Regions from separate parts of the Peribacillus sp. NPDC097264 genome, predicted to be linked through region 2. Evidence: riboswitches for the same ligand, from Rfam matches in the RefSeq annotation. Region 2 holds a riboswitch; the other holds the start of a gene.
What was found. Region 2 has a riboswitch for preQ1 ahead of queC (7-cyano-7-deazaguanine synthase QueC). Riboswitches for the same ligand answer to the same signal wherever they lie in the genome.
Positions count from the first base shown of each region.

Region 1: it holds a riboswitch for preQ1, as region 2 does, so the genes downstream of both, ACQKL0_RS17935 (QueT transporter family protein) here and queC (7-cyano-7-deazaguanine synthase QueC) in region 2, are expected to answer to the same signal.

Region 1 covers NZ_JBNNSR010000013.1:24,125-34,968, reverse strand. Annotated here, with positions in the region: gene ACQKL0_RS17960 (S8 family peptidase) at 1-739, shown strand, start outside; gene ACQKL0_RS17955 (YcnI family protein) at 786-1,448, opposite strand; gene ACQKL0_RS17950 (copper resistance protein CopC) at 1,469-3,097, opposite strand; gene ACQKL0_RS17945 (ATP-binding protein) at 3,423-5,054, opposite strand; gene ACQKL0_RS17940 (TVP38/TMEM64 family protein) at 5,162-5,821, opposite strand; gene ACQKL0_RS17935 (QueT transporter family protein) at 5,934-6,419, opposite strand; PreQ1 riboswitch class I at 6,426-6,470, opposite strand; gene ACQKL0_RS17930 (YbaK/EbsC family protein) at 6,634-7,143, shown strand; gene ACQKL0_RS17925 (hypothetical protein) at 7,245-8,057, shown strand; gene ACQKL0_RS17920 (DUF3892 domain-containing protein) at 8,216-8,512, opposite strand; gene adhP (alcohol dehydrogenase AdhP) at 8,787-9,800, shown strand; gene ACQKL0_RS17910 (sigma-54-dependent transcriptional regulator) at 9,853-10,844, opposite strand, start outside.
Region 2 covers NZ_JBNNSR010000008.1:117,385-128,228, reverse strand. Annotated here, with positions in the region: gene queE (7-carboxy-7-deazaguanine synthase QueE) at 1-691, opposite strand, end outside; gene queD (6-carboxytetrahydropterin synthase QueD) at 684-1,154, opposite strand; gene queC (7-cyano-7-deazaguanine synthase QueC) at 1,154-1,816, opposite strand; PreQ1 riboswitch class I at 1,875-1,917, opposite strand; gene ACQKL0_RS14545 (methyl-accepting chemotaxis protein) at 2,103-3,782, shown strand; gene ACQKL0_RS14540 (hypothetical protein) at 4,324-4,524, shown strand; gene pgsB (poly-gamma-glutamate synthase PgsB) at 5,286-6,467, shown strand; gene pgsC (poly-gamma-glutamate biosynthesis protein PgsC) at 6,483-6,932, shown strand; gene ACQKL0_RS14525 (CapA family protein) at 6,943-8,199, shown strand; gene ACQKL0_RS14520 (gamma-glutamyltransferase family protein) at 8,311-9,891, shown strand; gene ACQKL0_RS14515 (CapE family protein) at 9,954-10,103, shown strand; gene ACQKL0_RS14510 (poly-gamma-glutamate hydrolase family protein) at 10,285-10,844, shown strand, end outside.

The DNA.
Region 1 (10,844 bases), on a different contig from region 2:
TAATGGGCATGGAACCCATGTCAGTGGTACGATTTTAGCGACCCTGAATGATGTAGGTGTAGTAGGTGTGGCACCGAAAGCGAGTATTCTAGCTTTGAAGGCTTTAAATGGAAAGGGCCAGGGAGATATCAACTGGATCAATGGGGCATTGGAGTATGCAATCAATTGGAAAGGGCCGCAGGGTGAAAAGGTCTCTGTCATTTCACTTTCACTGGGAGGGCCCCCGGATGATAAGGAACATCAGCTCATACAAAAAGCGATACAGAATGATATTCTTGTCGTTTGTGCAGCAGGGAACGGTGGAGATGGCCGCCATGATACGGATGAGTTAGATTATCCAGGAGCTTATTCAGAAGTGGTGGAAGTGGGGGCAGTGGACTTAAGCCGGAACTTGGCAGATTTTTCGAATACGAATGATGAAATTGACTTAGTGGCACCGGGTGTCGATATTCTCTCCACATATCCAGGAAGCAAGTATGCTAAGCTCAGTGGGACATCAATGGCTACACCACATGTGAGCGGAGCTGCAGCCCTCTTGAAAATCATCTCAGAAAAAGAATTCGGTCGTAAATTAACAGAGGCGGAACTATATGCCCAACTGGTAAAAAATACGGAAGATTTGGGGATAAGCAAGAAGGCACAAGGAAATGGAATGTTGAATTTATCGATGGTCACGCATAGTGCACAGAATGAAATGAGAAGAACCATTGAGGCAAGCAAGACCATGGTTGTAGAATAATAAGTAAAAGATGCCCCAAGTGATTTTGGGGCATCTTCTTAAATGATTACTTCTTATTTTTACGTGCGGCTATCGTAAGGGCAATAATCGAGATGATCAAAGACAAAAGGCCAAGTATGATGATCAGTGTTTGATCGTTATTCTCTTCTTTGTCTGTGGACTCCTTCGATTTGTCTACGGAATCGGAATGAGAGTGATCACCTTCTTCGGCATGTTCATGGACTGATGAATCTTCATTGCTCTTGGAAGCTGCCGTAATTTCTGTTATGGAGTGTGGTAGGTCAGAACCTTCCTCTCCACTCCATTCGACAATCTCCCCATCGGCATAATATTGAAATGCATCCCAAGCGATATCGGCCTCATCCTTTGGATTTTGGGCAACGAACGTGAATTGTTGGAACTGGCCTGCAGCAATGCCATCACCAGTCGCTTCCCAGGTTACTGTTTTTACATGTCCTTTTTTATCCTTTTCCGTTGTCACTTTCCAATCGGGGACTGGTTGGTAACTTGAAAAGGTGATGCCTTCAGGAACCTTTAAGGCAACCTTCGTGGTAGATGATTCTTTTTCAACCGGAACTTTCAGTGTATAGGTTTCCCAAGCTTCAGGTGCTGAAGAGCTTGGGTTGACCGTGACATGGGCATTTGCAGATCCAGCAAAGAGGAATAGAGATGCCAATGCACCGATAATTAGCTTTGTACCATTTTTCATGTTTATTTCTTCCCTTCTCATTATGAGTTTCCTACTAATATTACAAAATCCGCATCAATAGAGTGGAGTTCCTTCGTTAAACCATGAACTTGAATCTTCCATTTTCCTGACATGGTTATAAGCGACTTGGTTTTGAATATACCCTTTTCTTCTTCCTGAAGGTGCAATTTTACTTCCCCTGTGTCTTCATCTAAAGGCTCCATGACCACTGTAAGCTGTTCGATATCTGTATAAGGGATGCCCTCATTATTTATTAATTCCACTTGAATGAGGTTCTCACCGATTTCATTGGGGGTCACCGATAAAGTTACTTGATCATTATTTTCAGTCATTTCCGTTTTCTCTACAGGACCTGGAGAAGACTTGGCTGTCTGAACATTTGTTAAAAGAGCAGCAATAAGGAGAATGATGATTCCCAGGCTGAATTCTATTCCAGTACTGAGGCCCAGCTTCTTCGTTTTTCTTTTCCCACGGAGTAAATGAAATGCCCCAAACCCTAACATGATGGACATAAGTCCGATTTTCCCGAGTAATAATTGTCCATATGTCGTATTTAGCAATGAATGAAGAGTTGGGACATGTTGAAAACTACTGTAAAGTCCGCTGACGATCAGGACAATCACAAAAAGAACGGCCCATGAGGAAAACTTCTGTATGATTGACCAATAAAACGTTTTTTTATCAACATCAGTCAGCTTCGGATTATAGGACTTTGGAAGAATTATCAGTATAGCCAATAAACCGCCTAGCCATAATGCCATGGACATTACATGGAGAAAATCCATAGATACAGCCAGGTATTGATGAGTTGTATCCATGGTATGTCCGATTAAGGCCTTGCAAACCATCAAGGCAGATATAAGGATAAAGGATGTTAGGAGAGAAACCTTGTTGAAGTAATTTCTCCATATAGCCAAAATTGCCACAAGTAAGGCAATTAGCAACACTATTTCTATCATCCAAATATTTCTGAATTGGGTGGACTGTAATACTTCTTTTAGGTAGATGCCATTGAAAGCATGCCACCAACCTACATCAGCGTCAATCGTAACTTTTAAAGGTAGACTCAATAGAATGGAAATCGCCAGTCCGGTATAAGATAGCCAGATATAGCGTCGGGCCCTATTGCTGATTTGATCAGGAGTAGGGCGTTTCACCAATGATAAATAAAAAAAGAGTGCACCAGTAAGAGCGGCAAAACAAAGATATTGAAGGCTTTGCAGGACTATTTGTGTTGTACTTGGAAAGCCTGCATGTTCTTCGCCGATCAGTTGATCGGATGGGATGTTGGATTCCCCATATTGAAAGGGAATTGTACCTTTGATGGGGTGACCATCACTAGAAACCACTCTCCATTTAATGATATAAACCCCTTCATCGAAAGAGCTTGACCATGTAGCTTCAAGAGTATCCCCTGAAACTTGGATATCTTGAAGTGGGATCTCCTTCCCCTCTTTGCTGTACATGGCAAGTGAGTGAAAGGAAGATTGTATAGTTTCACTGAATTGAATGCTGATCTTTTCAGGTATAGTATCCAAGCTCTCATTTGGGCTAGGATTCGAGCTCAAAATGGATGCATGGCCAAAGGCCGTTACCGGTAAGATAAACAAGGCAAGTAGACTGACGAACAGCCATATGTAATTCTTCATTTTGTTGTGCCAGCAACCTTTCTTAGTACTTCTATGAACTAGTATAAAATGAAAATGTGAAATAACAGTGAAAAAATGAAGAGAATCTCTCTACATTTTCTTGATCTATAAGCTAATTATTCTATTTCCTATTATGCATCATTAAGAAATAATTAAGCTTACCATGGTACTCTGACCTTACCATATTACAGGAAATGTAGGGGGGAGTACGTTGAAAAAGATAAAAAAGGCGAGAAGGTGATTTTGGCCGGTTCAATCGTGTGTATGGGGACGTTTACTTATATCCCGAACACAACAAAATAGGACAAGTAAACAAGTACTTATCCTATTTATATATCGGCAATTCAATTTTAACTTCGGTACCATGGTTTAGTTTGCTACTAAAGTGTACTTTTCCTTGGTGCGCTTCGATAATTCGGCAACTTACGGTCAGTCCAAGCCCAGTCCCTTTTTCTTTAGATGAAAAAAAGGGCTCCCCGAGATGTTTCATGCGATCTTTCTCGATTCCACAGCCATTATCCTTGATTGTAACGGAAATGGAATGGTTAATATGCTCAATTTCTATCGAAATATGGGATGCTGTTGCTTCCAGAGCATTTTTGACCATGTTGATGAATACTTGTTTCAGCTGGTTTGCTTCGCATAAAATAAGCGGTATATCGTTTTTTACCTCGATAGAAATTTGAGCGGAAGAAGAATCGGCTTCTACAAGAAGCAAGGATCTGACTTCATCGATCAATTCTACGATCTGATTTTGACTGAACATGATTTCCTGAGGCTTTGCTAGGACAAGCAATTCGCTAACGATTAAGTTGATTCGGTCTAATTCGCTAAGCATGATGGTGTAATATTGATCATGGGGTTGGTCGTTTTTTTTCAGGAGTTGAACGAACCCTTTTAAGGACGTTAAAGGGTTGCGCACTTCATGAGCAACACTTGCTGCAAGTTCACCGATGATCGAAAGTTTCTCGGATTTTCGTAAGCGTCTTTCTGTTTCACGAATTTGTGTTACGTCTTTTGCATACGTAATGATACCGGCTAATTCTTTGCCCACTAACATGGGAACAAAAGTACAAGAAAGTAAAATGGAATTCCCGTATTTGGTAACAAGCGCTATATCTTTTCCTTTTTTAATCCCCTTCTGATTTTCCACGACATATTGACAGGATGATTGGATGAGCTCTTTAGCTTCTGCGGAAAAATCCAAATCAATAAAAGGGTCCCCTTGAACTTCACCTTTACGGAATCCAGTGACGGTTTCAAATCTTGGATTGACGTTTGTGATGGTTCCTTTCAAATCAAGCATTAACATGGGGGAAGGGTTGTGATCAAACAAAGACTTATAACGCTGTTCACTAGCAAGCAATTGACTTTCCGCGGCAATTCTTTCTGAAATATCCCTACCTATGACTACTAACCCTTTTCGTGAACCATCTTCATGAAATAATGGGACTTTGATGGTATCGAAGGTCTTAAAATGACCGTTTGGCAGTGGAATATTCTCCTCACAACGCGTAATCTTCTTCATTGCCCATGTTTCTTGATCGGAATCTTCACAGTAAATCAATGAATCTCTGTAGAATTGGGAGTACTCGGCAAGCTCGCTATCTTTTTTTCCTTTATAGTCCACATTCTCCAATTGGAATAACTGAAGTCCAAACGTATTCGATTCTAGCCATCTACCTTCTCCATCCTTAAAATTCACAAAGTCTACCATTGAGTTAATAAGGGTACTTCGAAGTTGTTCTTCTTCTTTTAGTTGTTTGAACTCTTCTCTTTTAGATAAGTAGAGAAATAAAATCAAACCGATTAATAGGACAAAGATGAACCCTTCTGCTCGCTGGAGTTGAAGGAACGCCTCTTTAGTATTCAAGGAATTCATTAAATAGTAATTGAAAACAAGTAATGTGGTCATTCCAGAAAGAATGTAGATTACTAATATGATACGTCTCGGCATATGGGTCTCCCTGAATTCTCCGACATTTCAAAGCTGAAATACATACACATTTTAACAAACTATTGGCTGAAAATATACGATTCCACACAAAAAAACAGGCAGCAAGGTTACCTGTTTTTCTTAAAGAGTGATAGGTTCTTTTTTTTCTTGAAGCGCTTGTAGATAAGGAAAAAGGTTAAGAGCAGGAAACCGAGTACAATCAATGTATATTGATTCATCTCTACGGAAAGAAGTCCATATGGAATTAAAGAGAGAAAGAAGAAGTAGATGAGATTGCCTAATGCTGTTGCCATTAAGAAATCTTTGAAGGTGACGGAACTAACTCCAGCTGCAAGGTTTATTAAACTTGTCGGTATGAAAGGGAAAATTCTACCGGTAAAGACATACATAAACCCATGATCCTTGACGGAATCCTGCGAGTCGGTACCCATCTTTCTTAAAATCAATGACTGGAACCAGTGCCTGGCAGCATAGAAAATGGTTCCTGACGCGACCACGCTTGTTAACCAACTCCATAGATACCCGAATGCAAAGCCAAAGATCGTTACATTAATTGTTAAAAGTAAAATCAGGGGGATGACAGTAAAGGAGTTCTGAATGATCATCAAAACGAACGTCACTACAAAGGTAAGAAGGAGATTTTCTGTCAATATGGCTATCACGGATTCCAAGTCGCTATTCCAAATCATCGTGAATAATTCTGAATTTAGCCCGATGAATGTTACTACAATCAGAAGGACGAGTAACATCAGTATTTTTTTCTGCAAAAAGTCACCACCATTTATCAATTTTTTTGAGTATGGTTGAAAAAAAGAGCCGCTGCATGTAGCAGACAGCTCTTTGAATATAGAATGTTCTTTTACTTTATGCACAGTGAGTTCAAAGCAACTTTCCAAATTGAATTCTTTTATTCATCATATAAATGATGGGTGCCCCGATCAGTAGGACGAGGAATTCCCCGGCTGCTGTTGTTGCCCAACTTATTAAGAATGGCAATCCTAAGACTAGATTCAATTCTATGGCTATTAGGAACATCGTAACCGTGAATATGATGATGGTCATGGCCATTCGACCCTTAATGCCCGTTATGAAACGGGAAGAAAAGATGACAAGCAATAAGGCTATCAGAGATTGCCCGACCCCAAAAATCAAGTCATATGCCCCTAACTGTGAAAAGAAAAGGTTCGATATGAACACACCGACGACTATGCCGGATATATATTTCTTATTAAATACAATAAGATGATTCAACATTTCGGGAATGCGGAATTGAAGCACCCCAAACATAATCGGCTGAAGCACGAATGAGACAGCGATATAGATGGCAGCCAATAGACCATTTATCGCGAGCGTACGAATATTCATATTTTTCTCTCCCTAGTTTTTTATCGTGGGATGGTTACGAACCACGTTAGGCTTTTGCCCGAAGTTTAATAGTATCGTATTTTGGCCTCTTTCGTCAATTTCAAGATTTTATGCGAAATATTGAATATTTAGAATAAAGGAAAGAGATTTTGCTTTACTATAGTGAAGAATGGTACGATTCATAAAAAGAGTTAAAGGAAAGGGATGAAAGTAAATGTCAATCGAGAGTGTTAGGGCCCACTTTAAACAATGGAACAGGGAACATGATGTGATGGAATTCAAAACATCTAGTGCCACAGTAAACCAAGCTGCGGAGACAATCGGGGTTATACCCGCGCGCATTGCCAAAACGTTGTCATTTAGGGGAGAAGGAGACCAAGCAATTTTGGTCGTGGCCGCTGGAGATGCGAAAGTCGATAATAAGAAGTTCCGGAAAATGTTTGGGTTCAAGGCAAGGATGTTATCTCCAGAAGAAGTTCTTGAACAGACCGGACATGCAATCGGGGGTGTCTGCCCATTTGGATTGGCAAATGAACTGGATGTTTACTTGGATGTTTCGATGAAACGGTTTGAGACAGTTTTCCCGGCTTGCGGGAGCGCGAACTCAGCCATTGAACTTTCACTCGGGGATTTATTTCAATTCTCAAAAGCAAAGGACTGGGTAGATGTTTGCAAGGACTGGGAACAAGAAGTGAATGAAGATATGCAGAAACATATCATTTGAATGAAGGAATAAAGTCCACTTCATGTGGACTTATTTCTGATAGTGGGGAGTTATTAGGTTCTAATGAATGAGGATAGAATGCTAATGATGGAGGGTCATGGATGTCCAATGTAGAGTACAAAAACAATAATAGTAGTTATCACAGTCTTAAAAATCTATATGAGGAAAATATCACGGTCAGAAGCATAGCCCAAGAGTTTGAGTTTTGTGGAAAAGATGAATCGGCCATTGATATCAAAAATGTAATGGAGGAAAAACACTTTGATACATTGGCCGTGAAAGACCAGGGGGAAATCGTTGGTTATATCGATAGACATGAACTTGGCGAAGGGAACATTTCGGATTATATGAAGCTCTTTTCCCCAAGGGAACTTGTATCGGATTCAACGCCCTTGATCCAATTGTTAGGCATTTTTAAGAAGAAAACGAGGGTATTCGTGTTAGAGAATAATTCAATCAAAAAGTTAATCACGCATGCCGACCTCCAAAAACCACCAATCAGGATGCTGATTTTTGGCTATATCACTTTATTGGAAATGAGACTTAGTGATATTATCATGCATCGATTCGGGGGTGAAAGCTGGTATCCGATGATTAGTGAGGATCGTCTACATAAGGCAAGTGAATTATATGAAAGGAGAATGGAGAAAAATGAGGAGATTAATTTAATTGAATGTCTACAAATTAGCGATAAATTCGACATTATTCATAAAGATAAAGAGTTGAGAACATTTTTTCAAATCCCATCCAAAAGTAAAGGGAAGAAAGATGCCAATGCCATCAGGAAGTTACGGGATAAGATTTCACATGCTAATGAACTTGGGATGGATATGTCTTGGATTGAAATCATAGAAGTGGTCGAAATCTGTGGCCGCTTGCTGGAAATCTCTGAGTCCTATCATTATGAATGGTAAACAGATAGAAGGAGTGAACAGAAAGGGAGAGTGCTGGTTGCTCCATTTTCAATATCCCGGAAAACCTTGAGGAAGTCGTTAGGAGAACCTGTTAGTATGCGGTTCTTTTTTTGTTGCGGAAAAAAGCTGCCTGAATGGAAGGCAGCTTTTCTCGGTCTTTAAAATTCAGGCAGTTCATCCAGATTATTTTCTTTAATGCCATCAGGCTCACTTCGTAAAATGTCCCGACCATATTTATGAAAGACATCTACGTTGGCGAGTGCTCCGGCCTTGGCTTCTGAAAGAGCGGTGGGATAGTCCAGTTCCCGTCCGGTATTTGTCTTGATGGCGATGATATTATCTTCCTCATTCTTCCGTACGGCGACAATTTCTTCTTTATCGTTCCCACCTTGTTGGTTCGCTTGTGGCGTTCCTTGTTGTTTGTAGGATTCATAGGCTTCTTCAAATGTGTCCATTGTACACCTCCTCTTTATAGGGTGAACCATTTCTCCAGCAATATACGAACTGGTTTTCGTCATCATTGAGCCGGATTTCTGTCATAATGGGCCGAATTTTCGGCTAGGGTTTACGTTTGAACCTAACTTGATTGGACTTTTCTGTTTGGCATGGCACTTGCATTATAAATAAGTGGAAGTGAGAAAAACACGGACCTAAGGGAGGAATAGAATCATGAATGTAAATCAGGGGACAAGTACGGTGGAATCGAAAACATTGAAGGATGTTAAAACAATGAAGGCAGCGGTCGTCAATGAATTTAAACAAGAGCTTGAAATTAAGGATGTACCGATTCCGGATTTAGAGTATGGTGAGATTTTAGTTAAAATTAAGGCATGTGGCGTATGTCACACGGATTTACATGCAGCACATGGCGACTGGCCGGTGAAGCCAAAGCTCCCGCTTATTCCTGGACATGAAGGAGTAGGGATTATCGAGAAGGTAGCAGAGGGCGTCACAACATTGAAAGTCGGTGACCGAGTAGGAATTCCATGGCTTTATTCGGCATGTGGCGACTGTGAATACTGTTTGACGGGTCGTGAAACGCTCTGCTTGGATCAACTCAATGCAGGATATTCGGTGGACGGAGGATATGCGGAATATTGTAAGGCACCGGCAAAATATGTTGTCAAGGTTCCGGAAGGGCTAGATTTTGCCGAGGTCTCCCCAATTTTCTGTGCAGGTGTGACGACGTATAAAGCGCTTAAGGTTTCAGAAGCAAAACCAGGGGACTGGGTCGCAATCTATGGTATTGGCGGACTTGGGCATGTTGCGCTTCAATATGCGAAGGCGATGGGATTCAATGTCATTGCCGTCGATATTCAAGATGATAAGCTTGAGCTGGCAAAAGAACTAGGAGCGGATTATACAGTGAATGGGTTGAAGAGCGACCCCGTTCAAGCAATTAAGGATAAAGTTGGTGGCGTACAAGCAGCTATTTCTGTTGCCGTAACGAAAAAAGCATTTGAACAGGCTTACAGTTCAGTCAAAAGAGGCGGAACACTCGTCGTGGTCGGATTGCCGAATGATGAACTTCCTATCCCTATTTTTGATACGGTATTAAATGGGGTAACGGTGCGAGGTTCAATCGTTGGTACAAGAAAAGATTTACAAGAATCTCTTCAATTTGCGGCAGATGGAAAAGTACGGACGAATATTGAAACAAGACAGCTTGATGAAATCAATGATGTGTTTAAAATGATGGAAAAGGGTGAAATTAACGGTCGTATCGTTTTAACAATGGAATAGAAAAAAATGAAAGGGTATCCTATTAATGGGGGCACCCTTGTTCATATAAGAGTCAGGTATGTTTTTTTTCATTTAGTATATAACGTAATTTCCTCATTGAAATCTGTAGGCGCTTGGCGGCTTCATTCCGGTTTCCAAACGTTTTTTGAAGGGTTTGCAGGACGAGCTCTTTTTCGATGGTAGATTCGAACTGTTTGATTTCCAAGAGTATGTTTTCAAGCGTCAGCTCATCTTTTTCATTAAAATCGGCTACAAGTTTCTTCCGCCATTCTTCGAGAGGGTTTTCAGGAGAGTGAAGATCCATTGTAGCTTGTTTCTTGGATGAAATGACCTGATGGGTAGGGAGAACGATATCGTCCGCAGTGATATCCTGTCCATGATCTGCGAGGGTTAAGGTTCTCATCACGGTATTAGATAGCTCACGTATATTTCCGGGCCAGTCGTATAGCTGTAATTTTTCGATAGCCTCTTGTGAAAAGGATACATCTGCCTGACCATTCCTTTCGACCAGATGCTCGACAAGTAGAGGGATATCCTCTTTTCTATGACGTAATGCTGGTATTTCAAGAGTGACAACATTCAGGCGGTAAAATAGATCCTCCCGAAATTTATTGTTTTCTACTGCTTGCTGAAGATTTTCATTAGTGGCAGCTACCAATCGTGCGTTGGTCCGTAATGTCCCACTGCTTCCGACCCGCATAAATTCCCTAGTTTCCAGGACCCGCAGAAGCTTGACTTGGATGGCTGGACTGGCATCAGCAATTTCATCAAGGAAAAGGGTTCCATTTCCGGCTATTTCAAAAAAGCCTTTTCGTTGTTGGGTTGCACCGGTGAATGCGCCTTTTTCATGGCCGAATAATTCACTTTCAAGCAGGGATTCTGAAATGGCTCCACAATTAATCGCGATAAAGGGCTCGTGGTTACGCGGGCTTGCTGAGTGAATGAAGCGGGAGAGCACCTCTTTACCCGTTCCCGTTTCCCCTTCTATTAAGACATTAACCGATTTTTGAGCGACTTTGAACGCCATTTCTGTCAGTTCTTTCA
Region 2 (10,844 bases):
GCTGGGGGAGCACCTTCACATCATTCAGTTCGTCATCGGCAATCACCCGATTAATTAACTGTTCATATTTCCCCAACAGTTCACTGACCAACTGCCGGTCGTCCGTCGTCACGCTGTCATCATTGCCTACCTGCAGGTAATAAGGAATGCCTGGATAGCGCGCATGTACAGTCTTCGCATATTGATAATCAGCTTCATCAAATACGACAATCTTCAAAGAGATTTGATTTTCATCCCTTCTATTGGAAAGCTTGGATAGGATATCATCAAGCACTTCAAAATCGGTCTTCATCCTTGAACTTGGCGGTTTTGGTGATATCGTCAGTTCATCAATATCGAGAAACCAATCCTGCCACCGGCTACCTTGTGTCTCCACGCCAATTCTGATGTTCTTCTCTTTTAAAAGGGTGATTAACTCAGCCATATTCTTCAAGAGGCCGGGATTACCCCCGGATATCGTCACGAAGGAGAAACCCTTGCCTCCCTTGAGTTTTAGCTCCTCCCATATTTCTTCAGCTGTCATGTGGACGATATCTTCCTTTCCTGTCCCATCCCAAGTGAAGGCGGAATCACACCAAGCACATGAATAGTCGCACCCAGCTGTCCGGACGAACATCGTCTTTTGCCCGATGACCATGCCTTCCCCTTGAATGGTCGGCCCGAAGATTTCCATGACGGGCAGCTTACTCACAGTCCATCCACTCCCGTCTTGCTTCAGCATAACTCGTCGGCGTTTCATAAAGACGGACAAATTCAACCCTAGCCCCTTTATAGTCCTTGTTTTGCAGGGCATCAGCCATCTTTTCATAAATCCAGACGACGATATTTTCAGCTGTTGTATTCATAAGTGGCAGCGTTTCATTCAAATAGCGGTGGTCAAGATGAATGTCGATTTCTTTTTTCCAGATCTCTTTGATGTCGCCAAAGTCAATCATCAACCCTCGGGAATCATTATAGCCGCTTATGCCAAAAATGACCTTATACGTATGGCCATGCAGATTCTTGCATTTCCCTTCATAATCATGAAGATGATGAGCTGCATCAAACGTGAATTCTTTGCTCACGAGCACCCGTCTTAGATGATAGTTCAATTGATTACGATGAATGTCCTGTTCTATTTTTTGAAGCTTATCGACAATCTTGAACCCATACATTATAGGTTCACCTGCCGTCTAATCACATAGTCATCCAGACCCTTTTTTCGAAGCTTGCATGCCGGACACTCCCCACAGCCATCGGCTATGATTCCGTTATAACAAGTCAGCGTCTTTTCACGAACGAAATCAAAGGCACCCAGTTGATCCGCCATTTCCCATGTTTCTTCTTTATTCAGCCACATAAGCGGCGTATCTATAACAAAAGACTGATCCATCGAGAGATTCAAAGTGACATTCAACGATTTAATGAACACATCCCGGCAGTCTGGATATCCGCTAAAGTCCGTCTCACAAACACCCGTTACAATATGCTTCGCCCCAATTTGGCTTGCAAGCACTCCTGCGAATGACAAGAACAGTAAATTCCTTCCCGGTACGAATGTAGACGGTAACTCCCCTTCTTCCCCTTCCGCCACGGCAATGTCACTTCTCGTCAACGCATTCGGCGCCAACTGGTTCAACAACGACATATCCAAAACATGATGCGGGATGTCCAGTTCCTTTGCAATATTCCGCGCACAATCAATTTCCAAGCTATGACGCTGATTATAATCAAACGTCACTGCCTCCACTTCCGAAAAATGCTTCATGGCCCAGAATAAACACGTCGTACTGTCTTGTCCCCCACTAAACACCACTACTGCCTTTTCTTTCTTCAACATTATGAAAAACTCCTTTTTTACGGAAAAAAGCAGCACCCTAAGAATAGAGTACTGCTTTTCCTTAGTTTTTTTGAGAGGGTAGCTAGAACCTCTTCCGCCTAAAGCGGCTTATAATCTTTTCTCTATAATCATAACGCAATATGCGGGATCATATCAATATATTCCATAAAAACAAAGAGATTCCCTGTCTTTTCAGCCCAATTTCCCCATTTCTCTTTAAATATCGGTCCCCATTTCCGATAAACAGAAGGTAAACTAATCTACCGAAAAAGGGGCCGTACACTTGAAAAAGATTAAAACAAAGGTATTGTTAGCATTTATGCTAGTCATATCTTTATGCATCATATTAGGAGCCTATAGTATTTACAGCAGCAATAAGTCTCTTAAACATTCTAGAGATATCATCGACCATGAATTGCCTCTTCTTATTAAAGATGAACAATTACTCTATAACCTTTCGCAAAGAATGGCATTTGTTAGAGGGTATATCCTATTTGGAGATGAACAATATAAAGAGGATTTCCTAGCTTATACCGAAGAAAGCAAACACCTACAAGAAGAGCTATTAGCCTTATCCGACTCTGAGAGAACGAAAGAAATCATTGAAACAAGCATTGATTGGAGAACCATGATTGAAGAACGCGTCTTTACCCAGTATGAGCAAGGAGATGAAAAACAGGCGAAAGAAATATTGCTGAATGAAGTAGCGCCCATAAGCACGGAAATAATGGATGGCTTCAAAGAGCTCGCTTCCGAGCGCGAAAAACTGATCGTCGCTTCCGGAGAGACCGTCATCAGCAGTGGAAAATCCGTTAAAACGACGAGTATCATTTTATCCATCATTACAGTCATAGCAGGAATTGGCCTTGCCCTTGTGACAGCCAACCTCATTACCAAACCGATCCTAAGGATCCGAGACAGGATGAAGCTAGTGGAAAAAGGTGAACTGAACCATGCACCACTTAAGCAGACATCAAACGATGAACTCGGGGAATTGACGTTTTCTACAAACGAGATGCAGAGAAACCTTCGCAATATCATCGAAAACATGCTGAATGTATCCGAATCCGTTACAAGCAAAAGCGAAAAGCTGACCCAATCGGCAAATGAAGTGCAACAAGGAAGCAGTCAAATTGCAACCACTATGTACGAGCTGTCAGAAGGCTCTGAGTCACAAGCCAACCAAGCAACGGAAATCGTCCGTATGGTGGAAGAATTCTCAGGAAAGATCCAAAAGGCACACAGTGAAGGAGAAGAAATTTCCCAAACCTCCACCGAGATCCTGTCCTTAACAAAAGAAGGAACAACCATGATGCACAAATCCGTACAACAAATGCAAACGATTGATAGGATTGTGAAACAGGCAGTCGATGAGGTAAAAGGCCTTGATTCACAATCCCAGGAAATTTCAAAGCTCGTTCAGGTCATACAGGACATTTCCAATCAAACCAACTTACTCGCTTTAAACGCAGCCATCGAGGCGGCACGCGCCGGCGAACATGGAAAAGGATTTGCCGTCGTCGCCGAAGAAGTTCGGAAACTCGCGGAACAAGTTACAGATTCTGTGGGTGACATTACTGGAATTGTTACAGCCATTCAAACAGGTTCAAAAACCGTCGTTCACTCCTTGGAAGATGGATATACACAAGTAGATGAAGGCACCCAACAAATTACCATTACCGGCCAATCCTTTGAAACCATCAACCATTCAGTGGGAGCCATGAGCACAAAATTACAACACATAACCAATGACTTACACTATATCTCTTCCAATAGCATAAAAATCAACCAGGCCGTCGAAGACATTGCAGCCGTTTCCGAAGAGTCAGCAGCAGGCATTGAACAAGTGTCCGCCTCAGCACAGCAATCCAGCTCTTCAATGGATGAAATCACCAATCATGCCAGTGAACTTGCATCATCGGCTGAACAGTTAACAGATCAGGTTAAAAGATTTCAATTATGATGAAAGCCGCTTCCCACGCCTACCTTGTGGGAAGCTTTTCCTTGCATTTAGCTATTCCTATGAAGTTAATAACAAATATATCCTCTCCATTAAAATTGTTTCAATATAGTGAATACGGGGAATAAACTAATAACAACACAAAACAAACTATAATAAAAAATTCACCATGAATCTTATACAGAGAGAAATAATTCAACTAACACTATTATTTTCTGAATATTCAATGTATAATTAATATTACTCTAGTAATATTTACATCAGTAAATAGTAGAATAACTACTTCCTCTCTAGAAGTGTCAGCACACTTTTAAAAAGCATTTGAACCAACTCTTAATCACTCTCATTTGAAACCAAATCAACAGGAGACTCTCTAAACAAACGAGATGGTCTCACATCAATATCGTATTCCAAACCAGAAAACTAAGTATATACAACTACTATACTAATTTATTATTTCCTATTTTTTAATAAAAGGTTAATTTTCACCTAAAGTGTGTTACTATTAACCTAATACTTTCTAACCAAACAAGGAGGAATTCATATGAAACGATTTTTCAAATTCATAGCAAAGTTAAACGAAGGGAAAGCCCAAGAAGAATTCTTTCGCAACGAATACGAAAATTACTTGAAGATGAATTCTGCCGATAAAGGAAACAGAAGATTAGCCCCTATGCTTTATGTTATAGATGGCGGTAAAAAGGACTCACATCCTGAGCTTTTAAATAGAATAAAATCTAGCTAAAGATAGCATCATCTTAAAATTGATTCGAGACTATCAATTTACAAAAAATACTCTCATCTATAAATAACATTTCATTTGATCCCTTATTATAAATGAATGTAAAAACACTCCAAAAACTCAGAATTTATTCTGGGTTTTTTTTAGTTCTACTATTAACACTATATTAATAGAAGAAACTAGTCTTTTTTTTAAAAACCCTTGTTTCCAAAAACTTTTAAGAGAAGGATTTTGACAATTTATTGATGTCACCTCATAGCCCCTCGGGTATTTCATATTAAAAAAACCCAAAAAGTATGGGGGGGTGATTTTACTCATCTTTATCCAATCCCAAAAAAGTAGCACTAAATGAGTCATTAGAATCAAAATACAGGAATAAAGAAAAAACAAACTAGTAGATTAGAAAATAAACGCATAAATAGGTATAAACAATTATAAAACAGGAAGGATCGTCTACATTAAACTCCTACAGTAGATACTAGGAATTGGGTTTTTATCCTTATAAAAAGAATTCATTATCCTATAAACATTATTTTTTATTCTCCATCTCATAATAGAATCATCATGAAATGGGGAATCCATAGAGTATTTGTCCTTACATGAATATTATAGCCATTAGTTACCATTACCCTCATTTATAGATTAATTTGGAAATTATTAAAATAAGCTATCTTGCTATAGAAAAACGACCCTTGCTTAATAAGTTTAAAATCATGTAGTGTGTATTCAGTAAATCAAATACATAAATAAAGAGAGGTTAAAAAATGGCACCGATATTTATATGTGCATTATTTTTGCTTGGCTATGGCATAGTCGAACAAAAACGCCATCAAAAGCGTCTCGACTCCATCCCCGTACGTGTCAACGTAAATGGGATCCGAGGGAAATCCACTGTAACGCGTCTTATTACAGGTGTGATCAAGGAAGCGGAGTACAAGACAATAGGAAAAACAACCGGAACTTCCGCAAGAATGATTTATTGGTTTACGGACAAAGAAAAACCGATCATACGTCGTCCAGAAGGACCGAATATCGGGGAACAACGTCGCGTAGTTAAAGAAGTAGCTGACTTAGGAACTGAAGCATTAGTTTGTGAGTGCATGGCCGTGCAGCCTGACTATCAACTAATCTTCCAAAATAAAATGATTCAGGCAAATATTGGGGTTATCGTAAATGTGCTTGAAGATCACATGGATGTCATGGGACCAACATTGGATCAAGTTGCAGAAGCATTCACTGCAACCATACCCTACAATGGGCATTTAATAACCATCGAGGGCGAACATTTAGAATATTACAAAGAAATTGCCAAACAACGTAATACGAAGGTAATCGTAGCCGATAACTCAAGGATCTCAGAAGAATTTCTACGTGAATTCGACTATATGGTATTCCCTGATAACGCCTCCCTTGCCTTGGCTGTTGCAGAAGCATTGGGCATCGATGAGAAAACGGCATTCCGTGGCATGTTAAATGCACATCCAGATCCAGGGGCCATGCGTATCACTAAATTTGGAGATGCTAGGCAACCGACTTTCTTCGTTAATGGATTTGCCGCCAATGATGCGTCATCTACATTGAATATTTGGGACAGGGTAAGTACCTTCGGATACAGCACGGAAGCCCCTATCGTAATCATGAACTGCCGTCCTGACCGTGTGGACCGTACAGAGCAATTTGCAAGAGATGTATTGCCTTACATAAAATCCGAAATCGTCATTGCCATCGGTGAAACCACTTCACCAATAACGAAAGCATTTGAGCAAGGCAAGTTAGATACAGTGGAATATTGGGATTTAGAAGAATGGTCAACGGAAGAAATCGTTGCCAAACTGCGTCCAGTCATGAAAAACCGAATCGTTTATGGTGTCGGTAACATTCACGGAGCAGCAGAACCATTAATTGACGCAATCATGAAAACTAAAACGAAGCAAAAAGCGAGTTAAGTAGGAGGAACCTTAATGTTTGGATCGGATTTATACGTAGCCCTAGTACTAGGGGTAACACTGAGCCTTATTTTTTCAGAAAAAACGGGTGTTGTGCCCGCCGGACTTATCGTGCCAGGTTATTTGGCATTAGTTTTTGATCAATGGCAAGTCATGCTGGTTATTATTATAGTAAGTATCTTAACTTATTTCATTGTCGCTCACGGACTTTCAAGATGGGTAATCTTATATGGAAGAAGAAAGTTTGCCGCAATGATGATAACGGGGATTTGTCTAAAACTCGTTTTGGATTTCGTCTACCCCGTCATGCCTTTTGAAATCTATGAATTCCGTGGTATTGGTATAATCGTCCCTGGCTTGATCGCTAATGCCATTCAAAGACAAGGAATGCCATTAACACTCGGCAGCACGCTTTTATTATCCGGAGTAACTTTCGGTCTAATGAACGTGTATTACCTATTCTGAGGTGGATAAAATGAAACGTACTTTAAACGCAAAAGAAAAAACACTTATCTTTACAAAGCGGACGAAGAAAAAGAATCTCAAATACACTGCAATCGTTCTACCGATATTGATCATCGTCTTAGTCGTAACATCTTGGTTGGGACGCACGAAAGACGTGGAGGTTGTTGCATCAAAACCAAACGATACCCTGACAATGTCAATGGTCGGGGATATCATGATGGGACGTTATGTTGAAGAAGTGACAGACAGCCATGGTTTTGATTACCTCTTCCGTTACATGAAGCCCTATTTCAATGCTTCGGATTATGTAAGTGGCAACTATGAACATCCTGCTCTAGCAAAGGACGTTTCTAAATATGAAGAAGCGGATACAGCCATTCGTCTAAATTCGTATGCAGATGGCGTGGAAGCTGTTAAAAATGCTGGATTTTCTGTCATGACTCTTGCGAATAACCATATGATGGACTTTGAAGAACAAGGATTGCTCGACACAATCGATGAATTCGAGAATGCCAAAATGGATTATGTTGGTGTAGGTCGGAATATTACAGAAGCGAAAGAAAACATCAATTACCAGGATGTTAAAGGCGTACGTATCGCTACTCTGGGCTTTACCGATGTATATGGTAAAAATGCGGTAGCCAAAAATAATCAAGCCGGATTATTGAATTCCAATCCTGACTTATTATTTGAAATGATCGGTGATGCCAAGGATGCTAAAAAAGGAAACGCAGACTTAGTTGTCGTCAACATGCACTGGGGCCAAGAATATGCAACTTCTGCGACAGGTCGTCAAACAGAATTAGCGAAAGCGGTGATCGATGCTGGTGCAGATATCATCATCGGCCATCACCCCCACGTCGTCCAATCATTCGATGTATATAAAGATGGACTTATCTTCTACAGCTTAGGTAACTTTGTATTTGACCAAGGCTGGACACGTACAAAAGATTCTGCGATGGTACAATACCATTTAACTGATGACGGACAAGCAACCGTTGATGTGGTTCCCTTGCAAATCAAGGAAGCTACACCAAGACCTGCTACATCTTCTAGTGATATATCGCGAGTTTTCCGTTGGTTGACGAAAGAAACAAGTGATAACGTGCAATGGTCTAAAAAAGATAATAAGATAGAGATTAAATTGGATCATAAACGTGTAATAGACCATAAAGAACAGCGTGAACAAGAGGAAAAAGCAGCCCAAGAAAAGAAAGCTGCTAAAGAAAAGAAAGTAACCCAAGAAGAGACAACTACTGAAGAATAGAAACATGAAGCACCATCATACAACTAGATAATACGTGAATAAGAGTCTAATAGCAGGTATGCTAGAAGACATACATCTTAGAAGATCACACCGAAAAGAGGCGATCAATCAGTGTTTTATCCTTTCACACGGAAAGTACTCCTTTCCCTTTGTTTGCTCATTTTTATAGCAGGATGTTCAAAAACTGATCCTCTTTCTGACACGCATGATACCAATGAATCATTAAACGATAAATCATATGGAGTTAGCTCTTCCAACCCTATCGCCGTAGAAGTAGGGATGAATATATTAGATAACGGTGGAACAGCTGCTGACGCATCAATTGCCATTTCTTATGCATTAGGTGTAACAGAGCCCTTTGGGTCGGGAATCGGCGGCGGTGGCGGAATGCTGATTGTACCCGAATCTGAGGAGCCTAATTTTATTGATTATCGTGAAACAGCTCCTGAACGTTCAAATTTAAAACATAATACCGGTGTCCCGGGCTTTGTAGCTGGGATGCAGGCTGTCCATGATAACTATGGAACCATTCCGATGGAAGACCTTCTTCAGCCGGCCATCGACCTGGCTGAAGATGGATTTGAAGTCGATAAAATGTTGGCCTCCCGCCTAAAGGCAGCCAAAGCAAGAGTTTCTTCACAGGAAACTCTCTTGTTTTATCCTGATGACGATTCGATTGAACCAGGAAAGGTTTTGAAACAAGAAGATCTTGCTGACACATTGAAACTGATTCAGCAAAAAGGGCCTGATGGGTTTTATAAAGGGAACATCGCACGGAATATCAAAAAAAGAACAGACGTAGACTTAATGGACTTAAAGCATTATGAAGTAAAAGAACGAGAGCCAGTCCAAGGCAAATTCGCCGGATATGATGTTTGGACCGCTCCCCCTCCCTTTTCAGGGATAACCGTCCTTGAAATGTTAAATCTCGCTGAAGAAGTCGACTTAAGCAATGCTTCAAATAAGGCAGATTATATGGAGTTACTAGGAGCCATTACCAACGCCTCCTATAAAGATCGAATTAACTATACCGGGGACGGAATCAGCGCAGACAAAGCTGAACAATTAGTATCTCCCCTTCATTTGGACAACCTGAAAAAAGAGATAAATAAAGGTGATTGGTCAAATGTAGAGTTCCAGTCTGAAGAACATGAAAGCACGACTCATTTCGTCGTCATGGATAAGTATGGCACAGTCGTTTCTACGACCAATACACTCAGTAACTTTTTTGGTTCCGGTGCCTATACGAACGGCTTTTTCTTGAATGACCAATTGAAAAACTTCCGCTCTGGCCTGAATAAAATCGATGAGCATAAACGCTCAAGGACCTTTACCGCTCCTACCATTCTTAAAAAACAAGGGGAAAAGACAATCGGAATCGGTTCGCCCGGTGGTGATAGGATACCGCAAGTGCTCATGCAGGTCCTGTATTCATATACAGAAGGTGAGGATACGTTCCAGAATATCATAGATCGCAATCGATTCGTATTTGATGGTAATACCATCTATACAGAATACCGCCCTTCGCCTGAAACAGCCTCTGCATTAGAAAGAGCCGGTTACAATGTCGTACAAAAAGTCGCCCCTGTGTTCTATGGTGGCGTACAGGTACTCGTTAGAAATGAAAAGAACGGTCGGTTATCAGGTGCAGCCGATCCTCGGAGAAATGGCAGTTGGCAAGCACAGCAATAAAGAAAACGCCTATACATCTTGAAAACATCTAAATTTTTATAGATCTATAAGGGGACGAGAAAATGAAGATATTAAAAAAAGTAGTAAGCTGGGTTATCCCTGTTGTTCTGATAGCAGTCCTGCTTGTAACAATGAATACGTTCAAACGGTCTGAAACACTGACTCCCGATGAACAAAAGAAAATAGAACAATATACAAATATCCAAGAGTAAAAAAACAGGTTGAACCTCATGAGGTTCAACCTGTTTTTCAATTGGAACTTAACATACAGATAAGACGTCCCCCCCATCCCATCAATCTCTACACCTTGGGTAATATAGACTCTCTAACTTGTTCTTTTTCTCTTTTCAGTTATACAATACAAGGAGAACGCAGGACAAGGAGGCAAATATGATGGAGAATGGATACTCAAGTTTCACGGAATTACAGCGGAATGAAAAAGAAAACACCGATTATAGCATTACGACTTTTCATCGTAATCCAGAATTAGCGATCTTTGCGATCCATGGCGGCAACATCGAACCGGGAACTAGTGAAGTAGCCCTCGCCCTTGGAGAAAGACTCCATTCAAGTACATATCTATTTGAAGGTCATAAACCAAGGGATAACAGCAAACTGCACATCACCTCCACCTCCTTCGATGAACCAACCGCCATACTGATGGCAAATAACGCAAATACGATTCTCTCCATACATGGTTATCGCGATTCCAATGAATCGTTAATCTATATGGGTGGCAGGAACGAGACCTATAAACATGTGATACAAGTAGCCTTAAAGGAAGCTGGATTTCAAACAGCTGAAGCACCGAAGCATTTGTTGGGGATGAATGAAAACAATATTACCAACCGTTGCAAAACCGGCGCTGGCGTACAATTGGAAATATCCAGGACTTTACGAAAACATTTTTTCCTAGACAGTGACCTTAAGAGGAAAAACAGGCATAACCAGAC